2 regions of the Desulfofundulus sp. TPOSR genome follow, and region 2 is predicted to be linked to the other one. Evidence: predicted binding sites of a transcription regulator. Region 2 holds the regulator's gene; the other holds the start of a gene.

Region 1 (4,773 bases), on a different contig from region 2:
CCACCTGGGCAGTGTTGCGCCGGACCAACCCCAAAACCAGAGCGCCTATTTTTTCCCGCATCTCTTCATTCAGGCGCCCCACAATGCCAAAGTCCATAAAAGCTATCCTCCCACCGGGCAGGGCGGCCAGGTTACCCGGGTGGGGGTCGCCGTGGAAAAAACCGTGCAGCAGGATCTGCCGCAGCAGGGCGCCGGCCAGGTGCCTGGCCACCACCCGCCGGTCAAAGCCGCCGCGGGCCAACTCTTCCGGATGGGTCAGCTTGACTCCCTCTACGTACTCCATGGTCAGCACCTTGCTGGTGGTGTAATCCCAGTAAACCACCGGAAAATAGACGGTATTATCCCCGGCGAAATGTTGCCGAAAGGTATCGGCATGGCGCCCTTCCACAGTAAAGTCCATCTCTTCCCGCAGGATCTTTTCAAACTCCTCCACCATTTCCTCGAAGCGATAAAGCTCCCGCCAGGGTCCATGCCTGTCCACCAGCCGGGCCACGTCATAAAGGATTTCAATATCCGTCAAAAGAATTTTTTCCGTACCCGGCCGCTGAACCTTGACTACCACCGGCCTGCCGTCCCGCAGGCTTGCCCGGTGGACCTGGCCGATGGAAGCGGCGGCCAGGGGGGTAGCTTCGAAATGGGCAAAGATTTCTTCCAGGGGCACTCCCAGCTCCATTTGAATGCGCTCCCGCACCTGGGCGAAGGGGAAAGGAGGCACCTGGTCCTGGAGCTTTTCCAGTTCGGCAATATATTCCGGAGATAGCAGATCGGAGCGGGTGGAAAGCATCTGCCCCAGCTTGATAAAAGTTGGGCCCAGTTCCTCCAGGGCCTGGCGCAGCCTTTCGGGCGGGGAGGGCCGTTCCACAACCCTGAGTGACCCTTTGTCGGAGAGCCGGCGAGCCAGTTTGTGCCGGCGGCTAAGGCCCAGGAACTCGGTAAGACCCAACTGGTGGGCCAGATAACCGAAACCGTGGTGCACCAGGACGTTGGTTATTTCCCGGTAGCGGGCAAAATGTTTGTACCTTTTGCGCAGGTGAAATTGCATGACTATCCTCCCTGAACTGCCGGCAGGCGCCGCCGGCCATTACTTATTTTTTCCACAACCGCCTTTTAAAACCCTTTTGGAATGCAGCATATAAATGCAGCATATATCTGTATACATAGGTACCCTTCGTTTTTCTTGCCGCTTCAAAACGGGAAGCGGTATAATATTTCCGTACCGGCTTATTCCCACCCTTCCCACCGGGAAGTTCCGCGCACAAGGGCGGTACACGAATTTCCCCGGCCCGGGAACACCCTTCCTGAGCTTAAGCTAACGGAGGGTCAGTCATGCACATCGACCTTCTTCCCACCGCCGAAAGTATAGTTCCGGCCGAACTGGCCGGGTGTACTGCGGTGGTCTTTGATGTATTACGGGCCACCAGCACCATTGTCACTGCCATAGCCCACGGCTGCCGCGGCGTGGTTACGGTGGTAGACACGGCTGAGGCTCAAGAGGTGGCAGCCAGGCTGGCCGGGGAAAATACACCGGTACTGCTGGCAGGTGAGCGGGGCGGTGAAAAGATCCCCGGCTTTCCCCACGGCAACTCCCCCCTGGAATACCCGCCGGAAGTGGTGGGCGGCAAAGTGCTGGTCCTTACCACCAGCAACGGCACCCGGGCCTTGAATGCCACTATAGAAGGGGCCCACACGGTGCTGGTGGGAAGCCTGCTCAATGCCCGGGCTGTAGCTCAAAAGGCCTGCCGCCTGGGCAGGGACGTAACCCTGGTTTGCGCCGGCACGCAGGGGAAGTTTTCTCTAGAAGACACCCTGGCGGCGGGAATGGTGGTGCTGGAGATGGTGGAAATGATGGCCCCGGGCTGGCTTTGTTCAAACCACCAGCCGCCTTCACTGGATCTGGCCGACCTCGCCGTAGCCGCCCTGCACCTGGCACTAGCCTATCGAGAGAACCCCCGCCGGGCTTTTAACCGCTCCCACCACGGGCGCAAACTTTTTAGTATGGGGCTGGCAGCCGATCTGGACTGGTGCGCTTCCCTGAACACCTTCGAGGTAGTGCCGGTGGTAAAGGCGGCAAAAAAAGAAAATGGCTATCCCATCATTGAGAAGTGTTGACGCTGCCAGGTGCGTTTTGCCCGGGGCACAATAAATGCGGGAAAATAAACGCTGCCGCCTTTGAGCTTTGGCGGGTGGCATGAAAAAACAGGTTCCCTCCCTCTTGCATCTGGCCGGCAAATGTGCTAAAATAACACATGCAGAGGGGATTACCCCGCAGTTAAACGGGCGCGTAGCTCAGTGGGAGAGCGCTTGACTCACATTCAAGAGGTCGCTGGTTCGAAACCAGCCGTGCCCACCAGGAAAAGCAGAGCCCCGGAAAACGGGGCTTTTTGCTTTACCCGAAAAACCTTGATTTTAAAGGGCCGGGCGGGAATTGTTAAATATTTACTATCCAGAATAGTCCAGTTAGAATGCCTTAAAATCAAAGCGTCCAAAATAGTTCGTTAGCAAATCGGTTAGCAAACGGTTAGCAAATCCAACAGTCGGGTTAGGCCTTAACGGAGGCTGTGCGCCCGACTTTTTCTTTCGACATCCTCTTTAAGGCTAACCGATGTTGACCTTGATCTTTCCCGCTAGGAATTTTATAGAATTCCCTAAATTCCAGTTTCTGTTTTGCCCCGGAACACCTGTTTGTAGTACAATATGGAAAAACCCGTTGGAGGCGGTTTCCATGTCGAAAACAGCATCGAAGCCGGCTACGAGGGAAGAGGCTCTCGAGAGAGCGCTGAACGAAATCAAAACCAGGTTCGGAAACGGGGCTATTATGCGCCTGGGCGAGAACCCGAAGATGAACGTTGAAGCGATACCCACGGGCATTCTGTCCCTGGACCTGGCGACCGGAGTGGGCGGGTTGCCCCGGGGACGGATCATCGAGCTTTTTGGTCCTGAATCGTCCGGCAAAACCACGGTTGCGCTGCATGTGATCGCCGAAGCCCAGAAAGCGGGCGGAATCGCGGCGTTCATCGATGCGGAGCACGCCCTGGACACGATGTATGCCAAAAACCTGGGGGTGGACATCGAAAACCTCTTGGTTTCCCAGCCGGACTACGGGGAGCAAGCCCTAGAGATATGCGACTTGCTGGTGACGAGCTCGGCCGTGGATGTGGTGGTCATTGACTCGGTGGCCGCCCTGGTGCCGAAAAACGAAATTGAAGGTGAAATGGGCGAAGTGCAGGTAGGCCTCCAGGCCCGCCTGATGTCCCAGGCATTGCGCAAGCTGACGGCGGTGGTCTCCAAAAACAGGGCGGTCGTAATCTTCATTAACCAGCTCCGGGAGAAGGTAGGGGACAACAAGTTCGGTCCCGTGCCCGAGGTCACGCCCGGCGGGAGGGCGCTCAAATTCTACTCGTCCATGCGGCTCGACGTGAGGAAGAAAGAGGCAATCAAGAACGGGAGCGAAGTGATCGGGAGCCGCACGGCCATCAAAATCGTCAAAAACAAGGTCGCGCCTCCGTTCAAAGAGACCGTGGTGGACCTGTTGTACGGGGAGGGCATCTCGAAGGAGCTGGACGTGCTGGACATGGCCCTGGAGCACAAGATAGTCCAGAAATCGGCCGCGTGGATTTCCTATAACGGCGAGCACCTGGGCCAGGGACGCGAAAACGTGCGCAAGTTCCTGAAGGCGCACCCGGAAATAATGGCCGAGCTTGCCCGGAAGGTAGTGGAAAAAGTTGGAGCGGGGGCGGCAGCGTCTGATAATGCGGGGGAGAACGTCCCGCCTGAGAGCAACGTTGTGTACCTGGCGAGGGACCCGGAGTGATAACCGGGTCCCTAGATTCATTGGCCTGACTACGGAGTTTGGCAACTTGCCCATTACCACTACCATATGGTATATAGTTACAATTAATCCCTCCTTCGTAATACGTCTAAATCACTTTTAGCTGCCGTTAATTCTTTTCGCATTAACTCTAATTCTTGCTGTAATGCGATACGTTTTTTAAAGTTTTCAATAGAGTTTTTGACCAACCAAAGTGTACCAAATACCGGAAAATTTATAAGAAAAATGAGAATAATAAACGGTGTGTCTCCTGGACTTCCCCAAAAATACTGCATTATCTCAATGGCGCCAACAACAGCAAAAAGCATTATTATTAAACCAACAAAACTAACCTTTATATCAAAATCTTTAATTTGTCGGTTCACGTCGAAAGCCCCCTAAAATACAAAACCCGCTATCCAGCGGTTCTCTTGGCTATCTGCCTCCATTCGTTTCCTTTATCCCGTAAATTCCCTACGGTACCCAATCCTCCGGGTCCGGCACTTCGTATCCCATGATTCTCAGCAATTCCGGCCCCCTGGTTTCGAGATTGTTGATTACCAGGTTCGCCGCGGCCCGACAGAAACCGTACAGCTCCGCAAACCGGTACACGTTGTACCCGGAGTCCTCGAACCCCTGCCTGTCCCACATCAGTGCATAAATGAGGCCGCCAAGGTCCGCTTCGAGTTCGTACCTGGCCGGACGCTTCGTTGGGATTGTCTCGATGAAAAATCGGGTCATTCCGGGATGCAGTATCTGGTGGGTAATTTCGTGGAACAGGGTGCCGTTTTTCCGGTAAGGAGGCAATGAACTGTCGACAGCAATCACGCGCAAGCCAGCAAAGAAAAATGAAATGCCGTGCAGGCGGCGGTAGGGGATTTCCAGAACCAGCAGTCCGCAGCGTTCGGCCATTTCGCGGGGGTGGAGGAGGCCGTGTTTTTCGATGAGGGATTTCACGGTTTTCA
Region 2 (4,773 bases):
AAACCACCAATGCCCACGCCAACACGGGAGACGGCATGGCCATTGCTTACCGGGCGGGAGCAGTTCTTTCGGATATGGAGTTCGTCCAGTTCCATCCCACCACCTTGTACGGTACCAACATTCTTATTTCCGAAGCGGCCCGGGGAGAGGGCGGTTACCTGCGCAATTATGACGGTGAACGGTTTATGGTTCATTACGCACCTCAGAAGATGGAACTGGCTCCCCGGGATGTGGTTTCCCGGGCCATTTTCAAGGAGATTAAGGAGGGGCGCGGATTTGAGGGACAGTACGTGCATCTGGATCTAACCCACCTGGGAGAGGCCCTGGTGGCGGAACGCCTGCCCCAGGTGCGGGATCTGGCCATCCGGTATGCCGGGGTGGATCCCGCCAGGGCACCCATGCCCATCGAACCGGCCCAGCACTACAGTATGGGCGGAGTACGCACCGATGTTTGGGGTATGACCAGTTTGCCCGGCCTTCTGGCCGCAGGCGAGGTGGCCAATGTGAGCGTGCACGGGGCCAATCGGCTGGGGGGCAATTCCCTGCTGGAGACGGTGGTTTTTGGCCGGCGGGCTGGTCACCGGGCTGCCCAACTGGCCCGCCAGGAGCCCTGGCCAACCCTTTCTGCAGCAACCATAACCCGTGCTTATGAATCCTGGTCATCCCTGTTAGCCGGTCGGGGACAAGGGGTTCAGGAGGACAGCACTTTTGCCATCCGGCAGGAGATGACCAACCTGATGACCAACCAGGTTGGGGTATTCAGGGTGGGCAGTGAGCTGGAAGATGCGGTTAACCGGCTGGCTGTACTAAAAGAACGTTACCAAAGGCTTAAGGCCCCCGGCGGAATGCAACCCTTTAACTACGCCCTGATGGATTATCTTGAGGTAGGGTACCTTTTAGATTTGTGTGAAGTCATTGCCCGGGGGGCGTTGCGCCGCACCGAGAGCCGGGGAGCCCATTACCGGCTTGACTATCCGCAGCGGGATGATCAGAACTGGCTGTGCCATACTTTTGTGCGCCGCGGGAAAGACGGACCGGAGTTCAGTAACGGTCCGGTGAAGATCACCCGTTATGCACCGCAGGAGAGGGGGTACTAGGAATGAACGTGGTGTTAAACATCTGCCGCTTTAACCCCGGAGTGGATGTAAAACCCTACTTTCAAGAATTTACCGTGTTGGTGGAAGAGCATAACACGGTGCTGGATGCCCTGCTGCAGGCCTGGCAGCAGGATCCCGGGTTATCCTTTCGCCGCTCCTGCCGCAGCGCCATTTGTGGTTCCTGTGCCCTTTGTATCAACGGGCGCCCCGGCCTGGCCTGCCAGACCCTGATTCGTAACGCCATAACTGAGGGCGGACGCATTACCCTGGAGCCGCTACCCCATTTCAGGCAGCTGAAAGACCTGGTGGTGGATCTGGACCCCTTCTTTGAATCTCTTAAAGCAGTAGTTCCCTGGGTGGTTATCCGGGACAATCACGACGGTCGCATGGCGCCGGAGGTGGCACGGAAACTGGAAAGCCCGGCTACCTGCATTCTCTGTGGGGTTTGTCACGCAGCCATGGACGATCCCGGAGAAGTAAAACCGGCGGCCGTGGTGAAGGGTTTGCGGCTGGCCCTGGATCCCCGGGATGCCCTGGGTGCCGCCCGCCTGCAGTTGATGAAGGTACCTCGTGACATTTTAAGGCTATTTATTAAAAATTTACCTGAGAAATGTCCCAAAGGAATCACGGTGCCTGAGGACGTATGCCACTTATAAATCAGACAAAGGAATGGCCATTAACGTGCCATTCCTTTGCGCTTGAGAAAGGAAGTGAACCATGATGAGCAGGTGTGCAGAATGTGGAATTTATGCTTGCTACACGGGTCAGGCGGGGAAGATTCCGGAGCACTGTCCCATGAAATCCGAAGGCAGCGTTTATGAGGAAGCCAGAAAGGAATACCAGGAACCGGGCGTATTTAATCTAGCCCTTAACTCGGCCTTAACTGAATCTGCCGGTTACCGCAGATGGACCAGGCTGGAGGAAATCATCCAGTTCAGCCGCATGGCTGGCTTTACCAGATTGGGCCTGGCCTTCTGCGTTGGGTTGCGCAGGGAAGCAGCCGAGGTAGCAAAGATTTTCAAGCAGGCAGGATTTGTTGTCGAATCGGTAATGTGCAAGACCGGTTCTACGCCCAAAGAGTTTTTAGGTATACGGGACGAACAAAAGGTCCGCCCCGGTCAATTTGAACCCATGTGCAATCCTATCGCGCAGGCGCACATATTGAACCGGGCCGGGACGGAATTGAACGTTTTATTGGGCCTTTGTGTCGGTCACGATAGTTTATTCATCAAATATTCGGCAGCTCCGGTTACCGTTCTGGCAGTCAAGGACCGGGTGCTGGCCCATAATCCCCTGGGAGCCGTTTACGCTGCCCATTATTATACCCCGAAGCTGGCAGCTTACAAAAAGTCAGATTAAGGGACAGGGGGGAGGGGTTTTAAATTTAAAGTTTACGCAGCAAGCCCACTACCTTGCCCAGGATTAGCGGGTTTTTTACCCTGATGGGAGACATGGCCTTGTTTTCCGGTTGCAGGCGAATATGGTCGTTCTCCCGGAAGAATCTTTTTACCGTGGCTTCGTCTTCCAGAAGGGCTACCACAATGTCCCCGTTGTCGGCGCTGGGCTGGCGCCGGACCACCACCAGGTCTCCATCCAGGATGCCGGCTTCAATCATGCTGTCGCCCCGGACGGTAAGCATGAAGAATTCTCCTTCTCCGGTGAAACTAGCCGGCAGGGGAAAAACATCTTCCTGGTTTTCTACGGCCAGGATGGGTTCACCTGCAGCCACCCGTCCCAAAAGGGGGACCATCCGCACGGGCTGGCTTAAGGGCAAAGTATGCTCCCGTAGTTCTAATGCTCGGGGTTTGGTGGGATCCCGGCGTAATAGGCCTTTGTTTTCTAAACGCTTTAAATAGTGATGTACTGTAGAACTGGATTTCAGCCCGACTACCTGACCGATCTCCCGAACCGAAGGGGGATAGCCTTTGGTACGGATGTTTTCTTTAATTACTTCTAAAATAATCTTCTCCCGGGGAGTGAGTGCGGTGTTCATAACCCGTCAACCTCCCTTTTTTTTTGAATTATACCATAAAGGTCTTGGTGAAAAAACAGTTGTTCGAAATTAATGTTTTTTATTTTTTAGAAGGGATTAGAAAAAAAGCGTCGAAATAATCCCGTAAATTTGGACCACGTAGAAGGTGAAGCGGCATGCCCAGGTTGACCGTAGCCATTATCGGAGGCAATGAAGACGGTTATTCCATTTACCGCATGTTAAAGGCTGTGGGAGATGTGGAAATTTTGGGGGTGGCCGATCCCGATCCTTCATCACCGGGAATTAAAGCTGCGGCTGCGGACGGGGTTTTTACCACTGCCGATTATATGGAAATGGTGCGCCTGCCTGGCGTGGATGTTTTGATCGAAGCTACCGGAGATCCGGAGACCCAGATGAACCTGCACCGGATAAAGCCGCGGGGAACGTCCATCATGGAGGCCCGGGCGCTGGATCTTATGCTGGCCGTATTAAGGGAAAAGGAGAAGTTGCTTGAAGCACGGCGGGTGCAGGGAGAACTGGCCGCCATCCTGGATTCGGTCCAGGAGGCCATCGAAGTGGCGGACTCCCGCGGGGTGATCAAGTACGTCAATCCGGCCTTTACCCGGATTACCGGCATCAGCGAAAAGGAAAGGATTGGACAGAATATTTTTGAAGCTTCCCCCGATGGAGCTCTGGCCACGGTGTTGCGCACCGGCCGCAGCGTGGTGGGGCACCGTACAAAGGTAGGGGGGAGCAATGCGGAAGTCATTTCCAACGCCGCCCCCATCTTTGTGGATGGCAAGATGGAAGGAGCGGTGGTGGTTTTTCAGCACTTTACCGACGTCATGAATTTAATGGAACAATTGCGCCAGAGCACCAGCATTATCGAGAATCTCTCCGATAAATTCGGCCAGGTTACCACCAGTAAATACACTTTTGCCGATATCCTGGGCAACAGTGCCGAATTGCGTCGCTGTATCCAGGTGGCTGAGAGGGCAGCCCGTACAAACTCCACCGTTCTGTTGCTGGGAGAGAGCGGTACGGGTAAAGAGTTGTTTGCCCATGCCATCCATCATGCCAGCCCCCGCAGGGATAAGCCGTTTATTAAGGTTAACTGTGCCGCCATCCCGGACAGCCTTTTGGAGAGCGAGTTTTTCGGGTACGCTAAGGGAGCCTTTACCGGAGCCGTTAAATCCAAGATCGGCAAGTTTGAACTGGCCCATGGTGGAACCATTTTTCTCGATGAAATTGGTGATATGAACCTGAACTTGCAGGGAAAACTGCTCCGGGTTTTGCAGGAAATGGAGTTTGAGCGGGTGGGAGGCACCCAGACCATTAAAGTGGATGTACGGGTTATTGCGGCCACCAACCGCAACCTGCGGGAATTAATCCGCCAGGGCAGGTTCCGGGAAGACCTCTACTACCGGCTAAACGTAGTCGAAATTACCATTCCGCCCTTGCGGGTGCGCAAGGAAGATTTACCTATTTTGATCAACAACTTGATTATCAAACTTAACCGCAAACTGGGCAAAAAGTGAAGGGTTTGTCCAAGGATGCCGAGGAAATTCTCTACAGCTACGATTGGCCTGGAAATGTGCGGGAACTGGAAAATGTCTTTGAACGGGTGATGGTGACCGTAGACGAAGAGATTTTTACCAAGAAACATTTTATCCAACATGTCAGCCAGTTTAAGGCATCCCCGGA

What was found. Region 2 encodes LexA, which represses DNA repair genes until DNA is damaged. Its sites were predicted from a motif close to CNAACANNTGTTNG; they were not measured.
Region 1: a site for LexA is predicted at 2,672-2,685, ahead of recA (recombinase RecA). Genes of this name have one in related genera too.

What each region holds. Positions count from the first base shown of each region.
Region 1 is NZ_JAAOEF010000003.1:519,846-524,618, forward strand. Features, by position in the region: gene G7K71_RS13415 (AarF/ABC1/UbiB kinase family protein) at 1-1,042, opposite strand, end outside; gene G7K71_RS13420 (2-phosphosulfolactate phosphatase) at 1,327-2,109, shown strand; tRNA gene G7K71_RS13425 (tRNA-Val) at 2,276-2,350, shown strand; gene recA (recombinase RecA) at 2,723-3,811, shown strand; gene G7K71_RS13435 (hypothetical protein) at 3,895-4,194, opposite strand; gene G7K71_RS13440 (ImmA/IrrE family metallo-endopeptidase) at 4,283-4,773, opposite strand, start outside.
Region 2 is NZ_JAAOEF010000001.1:151,513-156,285, reverse strand. Features, by position in the region: gene G7K71_RS00925 (FAD-dependent oxidoreductase) at 1-1,097, shown strand, start outside; gene G7K71_RS00920 (succinate dehydrogenase/fumarate reductase iron-sulfur subunit) at 1,100-1,753, shown strand; gene G7K71_RS00915 (DUF1847 domain-containing protein) at 1,818-2,456, shown strand; gene lexA (transcriptional repressor LexA) at 2,482-3,090, opposite strand; partial or broken gene G7K71_RS00905 (sigma 54-interacting transcriptional regulator) at 3,246-4,773, shown strand, end outside.